2 regions of the Streptomyces sp. NPDC047706 genome follow, and region 1 is predicted to be linked to the other one. Evidence: riboswitches for the same ligand, from Rfam matches in the RefSeq annotation. Region 1 holds a riboswitch; the other holds the start of a gene.
The links. Region 1 has a riboswitch for cobalamin ahead of ACGF8A_RS08180 (ribonucleoside-diphosphate reductase subunit alpha). Riboswitches for the same ligand answer to the same signal wherever they lie in the genome.
Positions count from the first base shown of each region.

Region 2: another riboswitch for cobalamin. It lies ahead of metE (5-methyltetrahydropteroyltriglutamate--homocysteine S-methyltransferase); the one in region 1 lies ahead of ACGF8A_RS08180 (ribonucleoside-diphosphate reductase subunit alpha).

Region 1 is NZ_JBIDCW010000005.1:191,020-198,001, reverse strand. It holds gene ACGF8A_RS08200 (cytochrome P450) at 1-20, shown strand, start outside; gene ACGF8A_RS08195 (GlxA family transcriptional regulator) at 36-998, opposite strand; gene ACGF8A_RS08190 (hypothetical protein) at 1,077-1,334, shown strand; gene ACGF8A_RS08185 (ribonucleotide-diphosphate reductase subunit beta) at 1,247-2,260, opposite strand; gene ACGF8A_RS08180 (ribonucleoside-diphosphate reductase subunit alpha) at 2,260-4,629, opposite strand; cobalamin riboswitch at 4,753-4,930, opposite strand; gene ACGF8A_RS08175 (GNAT family N-acetyltransferase) at 4,947-5,453, opposite strand; gene mctP (monocarboxylate uptake permease MctP) at 5,598-6,982, opposite strand, start outside.
Region 2 is NZ_JBIDCW010000024.1:37,338-44,319, reverse strand. It holds gene ACGF8A_RS25910 (metal ABC transporter permease) at 1-870, opposite strand; gene ACGF8A_RS25915 (metal ABC transporter solute-binding protein, Zn/Mn family) at 1-43, opposite strand, end outside; gene ACGF8A_RS25905 (ATP-binding cassette domain-containing protein) at 867-1,502, opposite strand; cobalamin riboswitch at 1,641-1,865, shown strand; gene metE (5-methyltetrahydropteroyltriglutamate--homocysteine S-methyltransferase) at 2,029-4,347, shown strand; gene ACGF8A_RS25895 (MATE family efflux transporter) at 4,573-5,973, opposite strand; gene ACGF8A_RS25890 (LLM class F420-dependent oxidoreductase) at 6,030-6,982, opposite strand, start outside.

The DNA of each region.
Region 1 (6,982 bases):
TCACGCCGGTGCCGAGGTGAGCGTCGCGCGTGCGGTCAGGCGGCCTGTGGGCCCCTGAACGTGCGCCGGTAGGCGTGGGGGGTGGTCCCGAGCGCGCGGACGAACTGGTGACGCAGCGCCGCCGCGTTGCCGAACCCCGTCCGGCCGGCGATCGCGTCCACCGTCTCGTCCGTCGCTTCCAGCAACCGCTGGGCCAGCAGCACCCGTTGGCGCAGGATCCAGCGGTACGGAGTGGTCCCCGTCTCCTGCTGGAAGCGGCGGGCGAAGGTGCGCGGCGACATCAGGGCGCGGGCGGCGAGCTGCTCGACGGTGACCTCCTGGTCGAGGTTGCGCTCCATCCACACCAGCACCTCGGCGACCGCGTCGCCCTCGGAGCGGGGCAGCGGGCGCTCGATGTACTGGGCCTGGCCGCCGTCCCGGTGCGGCGGCACCACCATCCGCCGGGCGATCCTGTTGGCCACCTCCGGCCCCTGCTCCTTGCGCACGATGTGCAGGCAGGCGTCGATGCCCGCGGCCGTACCGGCGGAGGTGATCACCGGGTCCTCGTCGACGTACAGCACGTCGGGCTCGACGACGGCCCGGGGATACTGCCGCTCCAGCTCGTCTGCGTGCCGCCAGTGCACGGCGCACCGCCGTCCGTCCAGCAGCCCGGCGGCGCCCAGCACGAAGACCCCGGAGCACACGCTGAGCACACGTGCGCCCCGGTCGACGCCCCGGCGCAGGGCGTCGAGCAGGTCGGGCGGGAAGGTCCGCGTCTCGTAGCGGGAGCCGGCCGGCACGGCGATCAGGTCGGCCGTCTCCAGGCGGTCCAGACCGTGCTCGACCTGCATGGAGAAGCCGGCGTTCGACCGCAGCCGGGGCCCCTCGGCGGAGGTGACCGCGAAGTCGTACACCGGCAGTCCGTCGTCGCTCCGGTCGATGCCGAAGACCTCGCATACGACGCCGAGCTCGAAGGGGTTCACACCGTCGACGAGGACGGCGGCCACGTTCTGGAGCATGTGCCCAGTGTGCCCCAGCGGTGGCAGTAAATCGAGGGTCTACGGCAGTCCTGCCACTGTCGGTAAGGAGTATCCGGCGTGAGAGTGGTGTCCATGAACGCGAACCAGATCGAAGCCCTCATCGGAATGCTGGCCGTGGCCGGACTCTTCGCGGTCATGGTCCTCCCCGCCCTCCTCGGCATCGCGCACGAGCGACGCGTCGGCCGGGAGATCAGGGAGGCCCAGGACCGCTTCGGGGAGAAGGAGGATCAGAAGTCCTCGTCCAGGTCGACCGTGCCCTCCACGGCGACCTGGTACGCGGAGGGACGCCGCTCGAAGAAGTTGGTCAGCTCCTGAACCCCCTGCAGCTCCATGAAGGAGAAGGGGTTCTCGGAGCCGTGGACCGGGGCGAAGCCGAGGCGCGTCAGGCGCTGGTCGGCGACGCACTCCAGGTACTGCCGCATCGAGTCGGTGTTCATGCCCGGGAGGCCGTCACCACAGAGGTCGCGCGCGAACTGCAGCTCGGCCTCGACGGCCTCCCGCAGCATGTCGGTGACCTGCTGCTGGAGCTGGTCGTCGAAGAGGTCCGGCTCCTCCTTGCGGACGGTGTCCACCACGTCGAACGCGAAGCTCATGTGCATGGTCTCGTCGCGGAACACCCAGTTGGTGCCCGTCGCCAGGCCGTGCAGCAGACCCCGGCTGCGGAACCAGTAGACGTACGCGAAGGCGCCGTAGAAGAACAGGCCCTCGATGCACGCGGCGAAGCAGATGAGGTTGAGCAGGAAGCGGCGGCGGTCGGCCTTGGACTCCAGGCGGTCCAGCTTCTCGACCTCATTGATCCACTTGAAGCAGAACTCGGCCTTCTCGCGGATGGACGGGATGCTCTCGACGGCGTCGAAGGCCGCCGCCCGGTCCTCCGGGTCGGGGAGGTAGGTGTCCAGCAGGGTCAGATAGAACTGGACGTGCACCGCCTCCTCGAACAGCTGGCGGCTCAGGTAGAGCCGTGCCTCGGGGGAGTTGATGTGCTTGTAGAGCGTCAGCACCAGGTTGTTCGCCACGATCGAGTCGCCCGTCGCGAAGAACGCCACGAGACGGCCGATCAGGTGCTGCTCCTCCGGCGAGAGCTTCGCGAGGTCGGCGACGTCCGAGTGGAGGTCGACCTCCTCCACGGTCCAGGTGTTCTTGATGGCGTCCCGGTAGCGCTCGTAGAAGTCCGGGTAGCGCATCGGACGCAGAGTCAGCTCGAAGCCGGGGTCGAGAAGGTTCTGGGAACGGGTGGACATTACTGGCAGGCCTCGCAGGACTCGGGGTTTTCCAGGGAGCAGGCGACCGCTTCGGGATCGGGCGTCGCCTGTACGGGGATGGTGGCTCGCTCTTGTGCCTGGGCCGCGCGGGCGATCCGGGTCGCCGGGCGCGAGCGCAGGTAGTACGTCGTCTTCAGGCCCGACTTCCAGGCGTAGGCGTACATCGAGGAGAGCTTGCCGATGGTCGGCGTCTCCAGGAAGAGGTTCAGCGACTGGGCCTGGTCGAGGTACGGGGTCCGCGCGGCCGCCATGTCGATGAGCCCGCGCTGCGGGATCTCCCAGGCCGTGCGGTAGAGCCGCCGCACGTCCTCGGGGATCCAGGCGAACTCCTGCACCGAGCCGTTGGCCTCGCGCAGCGCCTCACGGGTGCGCGCGTCCCAGACGCCGAGCGCCTTCAGCTCCCGCACCAGGTAGGAGTTGACCTGGAGGAACTCGCCGGACAGCGTCTCACGCTTGAAGAGGTTCGAGACCTGCGGCTCGATGCACTCGTACACACCGGCGATCGAGGCGATCGTCGCGGTGGGCGCGATGGCCAGCAGCAGGGAGTTGCGCATGCCGACCGCGGCGATCCGCTCGCGCAGGGCGGCCCAGCGCTCCGGCCAGGCAGGCTCGACGCCGTAGTGGTCGGGGTGGAGCACACCGCGGGCGGCGCGGGTCCTGTCCCACGCCGGCAGCGGCCCGTTGCGCTCGGCGAGGTCGGCGGACGCCTCGTACGCGGCGAGCATGACGCGCTCGGCGATGCGGGTGGAGAGGGCCTTCGCCTCGGGTGAGTCGAACGGCAGGCGCAGCTTGAAGAAGACGTCCTGCAGGCCCATCGCGCCGAGGCCGACCGGACGCCACCGGGAGTTGGAGCGGCCCGCCTCCTCGGTCGGGTAGAAGTTGATGTCGACCACGCGGTCGAGGAAGGTGACGGCGGTGCGGACGGTCGCGTCCAGCCGCTCCCAGTCGATGCCGTCGCCCACGACGAACGCGCCCAGGTTGACCGAGCCCAGGTTGCACACGGCCGTCTCCCCGTCGCTCGTGACCTCCAGGATCTCCGTGCAGAGGTTCGAGGAGTGGACGACGTGGCCGGGCTCGGCGGTCTGGTTGGCGGTGCGGTTGGCGGCGTCCTTGAAGGTCATCCAGCCGTTGCCGGTCTGCGCGAGGGTGCGCATCATCCGGCCGTACAGCTCGCGGGCGGGCAGCGCCTTCTTCGCCAGGCCCTTCTCCTCGGCCTCGCGGTACGCGGCGTCGAACTCCTCGCCCCACAGGTCGACCAGCTCGGGCACGTCCGACGGCGAGAACAGCGACCACGGGGCGTCCGCGTTCACCCGGCGCATGAACTCGTCCGGGATCCAGTGCGCGAGGTTGAGGTTGTGCGTACGGCGGGCGTCCTCACCGGTGTTGTCCCGCAGCTCCAGGAACTCCTCGATGTCGGAGTGCCAGGTCTCCAGGTAGACCGCGGCCGCGCCCTTGCGCCGGCCGCCCTGGTTCACGGCGGCGACCGAGGCGTCCAGCGTCTTCAGGAACGGGACGATGCCGTTGGAGTGGCCGTTGGTGCCGCGGATCAGCGAACCACGGGAACGGATCCGGGAGTACGACAGCCCGATGCCCCCGGCGTGCTTGGAGAGCCGGGCGACCTGGTGGTAGCGGTCGTAGATGGAGTCCAGCTCGTCCAGGGGGGAGTCCAGGAGGTAGCAGGACGACATCTGGGGGTGGCGGGTGCCGGAGTTGAAGAGGGTCGGGGAGGAGGGGAGGTAGTCCAGACGGCTCATGAGCCCGTAGAGCGCGGCGACTTCGTCCACCGACCGGGGGGTGTCGTCCTCGGCGAGGCCGGCGGCGACGCGCAGCATGAAGTGCTGGGGCGTCTCGACGACCTTGCGGGTGATCGGGTGCCGGAGCAGATAGCGGCTGTGCAGCGTGCGCAGGCCGAAGTAGCCGAAGCGGTCGTCGCCGGCCGGGTCGATCAGGGCGTTCAGACGGTCGGCGTGCAGGCGTACGAAGTCGGCCGTGCGGTCGGCGATGAGGCCTTCCCGGTGCCCCACGGCGACGGACTCCGTGAAGGTCGTGACGCCCTGGGAGGCGGCCTCCGCGGCGATGGAGACGGTCAGCAGCCGGGCGGCGAGCCGGGAGTAGGCGGGGTCCTCGGAGATCAGGCCGGCGGCGGCCTCCGTGGCCAGCTCACGCAGTTCGCTCTCGTCGGCCCGCGCGGAGCGGCCGCGCAGCGCGGCGGCGGCGACCCGGCCGGGGTCGGCGTCGGGGAGGTCGGCGGTCAGCTCGGCCAGGGTCCGCAGCAGCGCGGTTTTTGGACCGTCGGATTCCACTTCCACCGTTGTCGCTTCGGCCGGTGCGGCTGGCGCGATGGTCACGTGGGGCTCTCCCTCGCTCGGCACAGGGGCCTCGCCGAGGGCAGGGGGCAGCACACGAGCGCACGGGGCGTCGCGTCCACCGGCCCATTCCACGAGACCCGGACGTCAGGACACCCGGACCGGACGGCCGGGCGCACTGTCGGCAGGTCCTCGGACTGAACAGGCGTGCGCGCCCTGTTCAGGGCGGGTGCACGCAAGTACACCGTTGCGGGACAGTTCCGGATTCGCACCGGATTCCCCTGCGGCGACAGCGAGCATGAGCATACATCTAGTGCCGGGCGCCGAAGGCACCCCCATATGTTGTGTCGCCGACAACTTCAGAGCGTCAACTGGTAGGTGAGGAGCGTGATGTCGTCAAGGTGCGCGAGAGGGTTCCAGTCGCGCTCCGGAGTGCGCACGAAGCCCAGACGTTCGTAGATGCGGTGGGCTGTGTGCATGGTGCGCTGGGTGGAGAGGACGATGCCGGTGCAGCCGTCCGTGGTGCGTGCGCGGTCGATGCAGGCGCGCACGAGGGCCTCGCCCACGCCCCGGCCGCGGGCCTCCCGGGCGACGGCGAGCATACGGATCTCGGCCTCCGCGGGGCGGGCCACGTCGGCCATGGGGCCGCCGGACGGGACGAAGGTCACGCCGCCGAGGACGCGGCCGTTGTCTGCGGCCACCAGGACTTCGGCTGCGGCGGCTCGCTTGGCGACGTTTCTGAGTTCGCCGAGGTATTCGTCACTCTCGCCGAAGTCGAGCAGGCCGTCCTGGAGGTAGGCCTGGGCCGTGATGTCGCCGAGGGGGGCGTGGTCGGTGGGCAGTGCGGGGCGGATGACGAAGTCCATGGGGGGGAGTGTGCACGACAGCGGGCCGCCGTTGTGCTTGATGCCGGCGGCCCGCTGCGGGTGGTGGGGTGGCTGGTCGCGCCACGCGGCGGCGCCGCGTGGCGATACGGCCCCGCGCCCCTTGCGGGCGTTGTCTCGCGTTCTCTAGTGACCTGCCCCCGCGGTCGCCGGCGGCAGTTCCACCTGGACGCCCGGGTCGCCCGCGTCCGCCGTGTAGTCCCCGGGCTTGGTCTCGTCGACGCCCTCGGGGGCCTTCACGGCCTTCAGGACGAAGGTGAGGACCACCGTGACCACCAGGTTCAGGACGAACGCCGTGAGGCCGATGTAGCCGATCTCCCCGATGCCGGGGATCTCCGCCGACGAGCCGCCGAAGTGCTTCTGCGTCGGGGAGGCGACGCCGTACGCGGCGACCGTGCCGTAGATCATGCCGACCGCCCAGCCGGCCAGCAGGGCCCAGCGGTGGAACCAGCGCGTGAACAGGCCGCCGACCAGTGCGGGCATGGTCTGGAGGATCCAGATGCCGCCCAGCAGCTGGAAGTTGATGGCGACCGTCTTGTCCATGCCCAGGACGAACACGAGGGCGCCGACCTTCACCAGCAGCGACACCAGCTTGGAGACCTTGGTCTCCTGCGCGGGTGTGGCGTCCGGCTTGAGGAAGTCCCTGTAGATGTTGCGGGTGAAGAGGTTGGCCGCCGCGATCGACATGATGGCCGCCGGGACCAGCGCGCCGATGCCGATCGCCGCGAACGCGACGCCGGTGAACCAGTCCGGGAACATGTTCTCGAAGAGCTGGGGGATCGCCAGCTGGCCGTTCTCCACCTTGACGCCGGCCGCGATCGCCATGAAGCCCAGCAGACCCAGCAGACCCAGCATCAGCGAGTACAGCGGCAGGATCGTGGAGTTGCGGCGGATCACGTCCCGGCTGCGGCTGGAGAGCACGGCCGTGACGCTGTGCGGGTACATGAACAGCGCGAGTGCCGAGCCCAGTGCCAGCGTGGCGTACGTCCACTGCGAGGCGGCGTTCGGCACGAGCCCGCCCGCGCCGGCCGCCTCGTACTTGTCGCTCGCCGCGCTGAAGATGTCGTCGAAGCCGCCCAGCTTGATGGGGATGTAGATGATGGCGACGGCGATGACGATGTAGATCAGCGCGTCCTTGACGAACGCGATCAGGGCCGGCGCCCGCAGACCGGACGAGTACGTGTACGCGGCCAGTACGCCGAAGGCGATCAGCAGCGGCAGGTCCTTGATGAACCAGTTGGTGTCCTCGCCGCCGCCGATGCCCATCACGTCCAGCACGGCCTGGATGCCGACCAGCTGGAGCGCGATGTACGGCATGGTCGCGAGGATGCCGGTGACCGCCACCGCCAGGGACAGGCCCTTGGAACCGAAGCGGCCGCGGACGAAGTCGGAGGTGGTGACGTAACCGTGCTTGTGCGATACCGACCACAGGCGTGGCAGGAAGGCGAACATCAGCGGGTAGATGAGGATCGTGTACGGGACGGCGAAGAAGCCGGCCGCGCCCGCCGCGT
Region 2 (6,982 bases), on a different contig from region 1:
TCAGTGCGAGGAGGGAAGAGTTGCGGACGCGGGTGCGCGCCATGAGCTGATTCTCCGTTCGGGTATGAGATGGACGGCGAGGACGACCACGCCGGCGGTGAGGACGAGGACGGGCCCGGGCGGCCAGTCGAAGCGGAGGGCGACGAGGAACCCGGTGAGGTTCACGGCGACTCCGATGCCGACCGCCCAGGCGGTGATGGACTTCAGGGAGGTGCCGAGGCGGCGGGCGGCGAGCGCGGGCAGCAAGGTGAGGGCGTCGACGAGCAGCGCGCCCGTGAGCTTGATGGCTCCGGCGACGGCCACCGCGACCAGGACGAGCAGCACCAGGGTGAGCCGCTCGACCCGGACGCCCGAGGACAGGGCCAGTTCACGGTCGTACAGCAGCAGGGCGAGGTCGCGGCGCCGCCACCAGAACAGGGCCGGGACGGCGACGGCCAGGGCACCGATCACCCACAGGTCGGCCGTGTCCACGGAGAGGATCGATCCCCACAGCAGGGCGAACGCGCCCGCCGCGTTGACCCCGGAGACCGCCAGCACGAGCAGCGCCGCCGCGATCGCCAGGCTCATGAGCAGGCCCATCGCCCCCGACAGCCCGTCCGGGGTGCGGGCCAGCGGCGCGACCCCGGCTCCGGCGAGGGCGCAGGCGAGGAGCGCGCACAGCATCGGGTCGAGCCCGGTCAGCAGACCGACCGCGATGCCGAGCAGCGCCACATGCATCATGGCGAACCGCACCGGCATGATGTCGAGGCCGACGATCACGACGCCCACCACGGGCAGGCCCACGGCCGCCAGCAGCAGGGCGGCACCCGCACGCTGGACCGGGACGAGTTGCAGCAGCTGGCCGACGTCGGCCGCGGCCAGGGCGGTCACCGCACCTCCCGCAGACTGCCCGCGGCCATCTCCAGCACCCGGTCGCAGCGGTCGGCCAGCGCCCGGTCGTGGGTGACGACCACGACGGTCACCGGCAGGGACAGCAGCACGTCGGCGGCCTCCTCCTGCCCGGCGAAGTCGAGTGCCGCGGTGGGTTCGTCGGCCAGCAGCACGCCGGCGCCCGCGGCGACACAGCCGACCGCCCGCGCCAGGTACATCCGCTGCAACTGGCCGCCGGACAGGGTGTGCAACGGCCGGTCCACGAGCTGCCCGACGCCCAGCTTCGCCGCCGCCTCGACCGCCTCGGCCCTGGCACCGCCACTGGCCAGCAACTCCCCGGCCAGCAGCGGGAAACGGCCAGCCGCCGGCTTCTGCGGAATCCACGCGCACGCCCGGCGCCGCCACGCCCACTCGGCCGCGCTGCGGGTGTCCCGGCCGCCCACCAGGATCCGGCCGCCGGCCCGGCGGTGCAGGCCGAGCACCGCCCGCAGCAACGTGGTCTTGCCCGAGCCGTTGGTACCGGTCAGCGCCACCCGCCCGCCGGCCGCGATGTCGAGGTCGACGCCCCGCACGGCCTCCACGCGGCCGTGCCGGCAGGCGACTTCGCGCATCACGACGTCCAGTCCTTCCATGCCACCTCCTCGCTCCTGAACAGGTGTCGGAAGCGGAGGGCGGTTGGTTCCCGGGCATCGCGCGGTGCGTGACGTCTCCGTGTCCGACTTCACCATCCGAATGCCGGACCTGCCCTCCCCGCCCGCGCGACGCCGCGTAGGGTGGTGCGCGCAGCTGGTTCGCCCCGTCCGCCAGGCGGGATGCGTCGCAAGAGGGAACCCGGTGGGAATCCGGGACTGCCCCGCAGCGGTGAGTGGGAACGACCGCCGTCACACGCACTGGGCCCGAGGAAGAGGGCCTGGGAAGCGACGGCCAGTAGGTGTCTCGTACGACACGAGGCGTGCCCGCGAGTCCGAAGACCTGCCAACTGCCCGCGCGCGAACCCTCGTGCGCGGACATCCCGGTGACCTCGAGGGCGGGTCGGCGTACATACCAGGCGGACGACCGCGCTGTGCCGCGCGGGGTCGTTTCCGTCCGGTCCGTCACCCTTCGCGTTCTCGTCCCGTCTCCGGGTTCTCAGGGATTCATCTCGCGAAGGAGATCTCCGTGACATCGAAGTCCGCAGCCGCGGCAGCACGGGCCACCGTGTACGGCTACCCCCGCCAGGGTCAGAACCGGGAACTGAAGAAGGCGATCGAGGGCTACTGGAAGGGCCGCGTCACCGCGGACGCCCTCCGAGCCACCGCCGCCGAGCTGCGCGCCGGCAACTGGCGCTGGCTCGCCGAGGCCGGCATCCACGAGGTACCGACCGGCGACTTCTCGTACTACGACCATGTTCTCGACACCACCGTCATGGTCGGCGCGATCCCCGCCCGGCACCGGGAGGCCGTCACCGCCGACGCGCTCGACGGCTACTTCGCCATGGCCCGCGGCACCCAGGACGTGGCGCCGCTGGAGATGACCAAGTGGTTCGACACCAACTACCACTACCTGGTTCCCGAGCTGGGTCCGGACACCGTGTTCGCCGCCGACTCCACCAAGCAGGTCGCCGAGCTGAAGGAGGCCCTCGCCCTGGGTCCGACGGCCCGCCCGGTCCTCGTCGGCCCCGTCACCTACCTCCTGCTCGCCAAGCCCGCGCCAGGCGTCCCCGCGGACTTCGAACCGCTCACTCTGCTGGACCGGCTCCTGCCGGTGTACGCCGAGGTCCTCGCCGACCTGCGCGCGGCGGGCGCCGAGTGGGTTCAGCTCGACGAACCCGCCCTCGTCCAGGACCGCACGCCCGCCGAGCTGAACGCCGCGGCCCGCGCCTACCGCGAGCTCGGCGCCCTGCCCGACCGGCCCCAGCTGCTCGTCGCCTCGTACTTCGACCGGCTCGGCGACGCCCTGCCGGTCCTGGCCAAGGCCCCCGTCGAGGGTCTCGCGCTGGACTTCACCGAGGCCGCCGCCGCCAACCTGGACGCCCTCGCCGCCGTCGGCGGTCTGCCGGGCAAGCGTCTCGTCGCCGGCGTCGTCAACGGCCGCAACATCTGGGTCAACGACCTGGAGAAGTCCCTGGCCACCCTCGGTACCCTGCTGGGCCTGGCGGACCGCGTCGACGTGGCCGCCTCCTGCTCGCTGCTGCACGTGCCCCTGGACACCGCTGCGGAGCGGGACATCGAGCCGCAGATCCTGCGCTGGCTCGCCTTCGCCCGGCAGAAGACCGCCGAGGTCGTCACTCTCGCCAGGGGCCTCGCCCAGGGCACCGGCACGGTCACGGCGGAGCTGGCCGCCAACCGTGCCGACCTCGCGTCCCGCGCCGGCTCGCCGATCACCCATGACCCGGCCGTCCGCGCCCGCGCCGCCGCCGTCACGGAGGCCGACGCCCGCCGCTCCCAGCCCTACGCCGAGCGGGCCGCCGCCCAGCGCGCCCACCTCGGCCTGCCCCTGCTGCCGACCACGACCATCGGTTCCTTCCCGCAGACCGGCGAGCTGCGCGCCGCCCGCGCCGATCTGCGGGCCGGGCGGATCGACGACGCCGGCTACGAGGAGCGCATCAAGGCCGAGATCCAGGAAGTGATCGCCTTCCAGGAGAAGACCGGCCTCGACGTCCTCGTGCACGGCGAGCCCGAACGCAACGACATGGTCCAGTACTTCGCCGAGCAGCTCACCGGCTATCTCGCCACCCAGCACGGCTGGGTCCAGTCGTACGGCACCCGGTACGTCCGCCCGCCGATCCTGGCCGGCGACATCTCCCGCCCCGAGCCGATGACGGTGCGCTGGACGACGTACGCCCAGTCCCTCACCGGCCGTCCGGTCAAGGGCATGCTCACCGGGCCGGTCACCATGCTCGCGTGGTCCTTCGTCCGTGACGACCAGCCCCTCGGCGCCACCGCACGCCAGGTCGCCCTCGCTCTGCGGGACGAGGTGGGCGACCTGGAGGCGGCCGGGACCTCCGTCATCCAGGTCGACGAGCCGGCGCTGCGCGAGACCCTGCCGCTGCGCTCGGCCGACCACGCCGCCTACCTGGCGTGGGCGACGGAGGCGTTCCGGCTCACCACCGGCGGCGTTCGGCCGGACACCCAGATCCACACGCACATGTGCTACGCCGAGTTCGGGGACATCGTGCAGGCGATCGACGACCTCGACGCGGACGTCATCAGCCTGGAGGCCGCCCGTTCGCACATGCAGGTCGCCCGCGAACTGTCCGCGCACGGCTATCCGCGCGAGGCCGGGCCCGGCGTGTACGACATCCACTCCCCGCGCGTCCCGAGCGCCGAGGAGGCCGCCGAACTGCTGCGCACCGGCCTCAGGGCGATCCCGGCCGAGCGGCTGTGGGTCAACCCGGACTGCGGTCTGAAGACCCGCGGCTGGCCGGAGACCCGGGCGTCCCTGGAGAACCTGGTGGCCGCGGCCCGCACGGTCCGCACGGAGCTGCCCGCCTCCTGAAGTCGAGCCGGGAGCGCGTGAACACTTCCGGCTCGTGCAGCAGGGCCACAGCAACGAGGAAGCCTGCCGGCTCGTCGGGACCGATGCCCGGGCCGGCAGGAAGTGGCGCAACGGTCGCAGCGCCGACCGCAGACAGAGGGCGGCACCAACGTTCAACGCGGCGGTGCCGCCTTCCGGGCCGTCCCGGCATGCGGTGGAGCCCCGGAACAGATCAGTCCGTCACCCCTACCCCGGGACAGCCGCGTCCGGCGTTCGCGCCCCGGTCCGGAACCGGCGCCGGTAGCGCAGGTGGAGCAGCAGGGCGTGCAGCAGGGCGAATGCCGTCCAGGCCAGATAGAGGCCGGTCAGGCCCAGGCCGAGGTGGACGCCGAGGAGCCAGCCGAGCGGGATGAGGAGCGTGTAGTCCGAGGTGATGGACGCGGTCATGACCGACCGGGTGTCCCCCGCGGCCCGCAGCAGTGAGCCCCGCGTCATCGCGAACACCATCGGTGCCATGCTCAGCAGCGCCAGGGGCGTGGTCTCCCAGGCCAGCCGGGCGACCACCGGGTCCTCGGTGATCAGGGAGATCAGTGGCCGTCCGAGGAGCAGTGCGACCGCCGCCGGCAGGGCGAGCAGGAGCAGCAGCAGCCTCGTACCCGCCCGGTGCCAGTCGTCGGCCCGGCCGCGGTCGCCCCGGCCGAGTTCCTGCCCGGCCAGGACCATGACCGCGGAGGCGCCGGAGGCCAGGACGGTGAAGACCACCAGGAGCAGGTTGTCCACGATGCGGTACGCCGCCAGGTCGTGGGTGCCCATCCGCGCGGCGAAACCCGCGAGCAGGGCTTCGTTGACGTAGCCGATGCCCAGGGTGCTCATCTCGGGCCAGCCGATGCGCCACAGGTTTCGCGTGATGTCCCCGGTGCTGCCGGCCGGTTCGCCGGTCGTCCGGAGCAGGCGGGTGCGGCAGTACAGCAGCAGATGGCCGGTCCCGGCGGCGGTGGCGGCCAGGGTGGCGACGGCGGCGCCGGTGACGCCCAGGCCGGCCCGGAAGACGAGCAGCAGGCCGAGGGGCAGGTTCACGGCGTTGACCAGCACCGCCGTGTACATGGAGACCCGGGTCGCGCCGATCCCGGCACAGGCGCCCTGGAGTGTGAACGACACGGCGGCGACGGGCACGGCCCAGGCCAGCACGCGCAGATAGGCGGTGCCGGGCCCGATGAGGTCCTGCGGGGCGCCGAGCACGGTCAGCACGGGTGTGGCCGACGCGTACAGCAGCGCCCCGACGACGACGCCCGCGCCGAGTGCCGTGAGAACACCGGCGCGGACCACCCAGGCGACCTCGTCCGGGCGGCCCGCGCCGTGGCGCTGGGCGACCAGCACCTGGACGGCGGTCGCCCAGCCGCGAACGACGATGAGCGCCACCAGGTACACGGGGGCGGCGAGCGCGAAGGCGCTGAGGGCTTCGGTGGACAGGCGGGCCAGCATGACCGTGTCCACGATGTTCAGGACGATCTGGGTGAGACCTGCGATCAGCAGCGGGTACGCCAGCCTCCAGACGGCCCGGACGGCGGGTGGGGCCGACTCGGCGGGTGGGGCCGGCCCGCCCGCTGGGGTCGGCCCGCCCGGTTCGTCGCCGGAGGAGTCCTTCACCGAAGGGGCAGCCCCATGGGGGTCCCCCGCGGCAGGCTCCGCCGGGAAGGAGTCCGTCACAGCGCGGCCTGGGCGGCTTCCAGGAGCTCGATGTCGCGGTCGAGCAGGATCAGGGTGTCCACGCGGGAGTCCTTCCAGGCGATGATCCGGTCGACGATCGCGGGCAGCGGGCCGACGAGCGCGACCTGGTCCAGCAGCGTGTCGGGGACGGCGGCGACGGCCTCACCCTTGTGGCCTTCGGCGAGCCGGGTGCGGATCGCGTGCGCCGGCCCTTCGTATCCCATCTGGCAGGCCACGTCGAAGTAGGTGTTGCGGACGCCGGGGCCGACCGCTCCGATCAGATGGGCGAACAGCGGCCGCAGCGCGTCGCGGCCCTCCTCGACGGTGCCGGCGCGTGCCACGTAGAGGATCGGGCAGATGCTCACTTCGCCGGGTGCGCGGCCGGCCCGTGCGAGGCCCTCGTCCAGCGGCCGCGTCAGGGCCGCCTCGTGCTCGGGGGCGTACAGACCGGAGAGCCAGCCGTCGGCGATCTCACCGGTCAGCGCCACGCTGCGGGGCCCGATGGCGCCCAGGTAGAGCGGGATGTGGGGCCGCAGCGGGGTCATCTCCGACTTCACCGGCCGCGCCTGTCCGCTGGATCCCGGTCCGCGGTAGGGGAGTTGGTAGATCTCACCGTCGTGCGTGACGCGTTCGTCGCGGGCGATCGCCTTGCGGACGATGCCGACGTACTCCCGGGTCCGCCGCAGGGGCCGGTCGTAGGGCTGGCCGTGCCAGCCCTCGGCTATCCAGGGGACCGACAGGCCGAGGCCGAGCCGGAAGCGGCCGCCCGACAGCATGTCGAGGGTCATCGCGGTCATCGCGGTGGCGGCCGGGGTGCGCGCCGGGATCTGCATGACGGCGGAGCCGAGTCCGATCCGCTCGGTCCGGGCGGCGAGGTAGCCGAGGACGCTGACGGCGTCGGGGCCGTACTCCTCCACGCCCCACACCGAGTCGACACCGATCCGCTCGG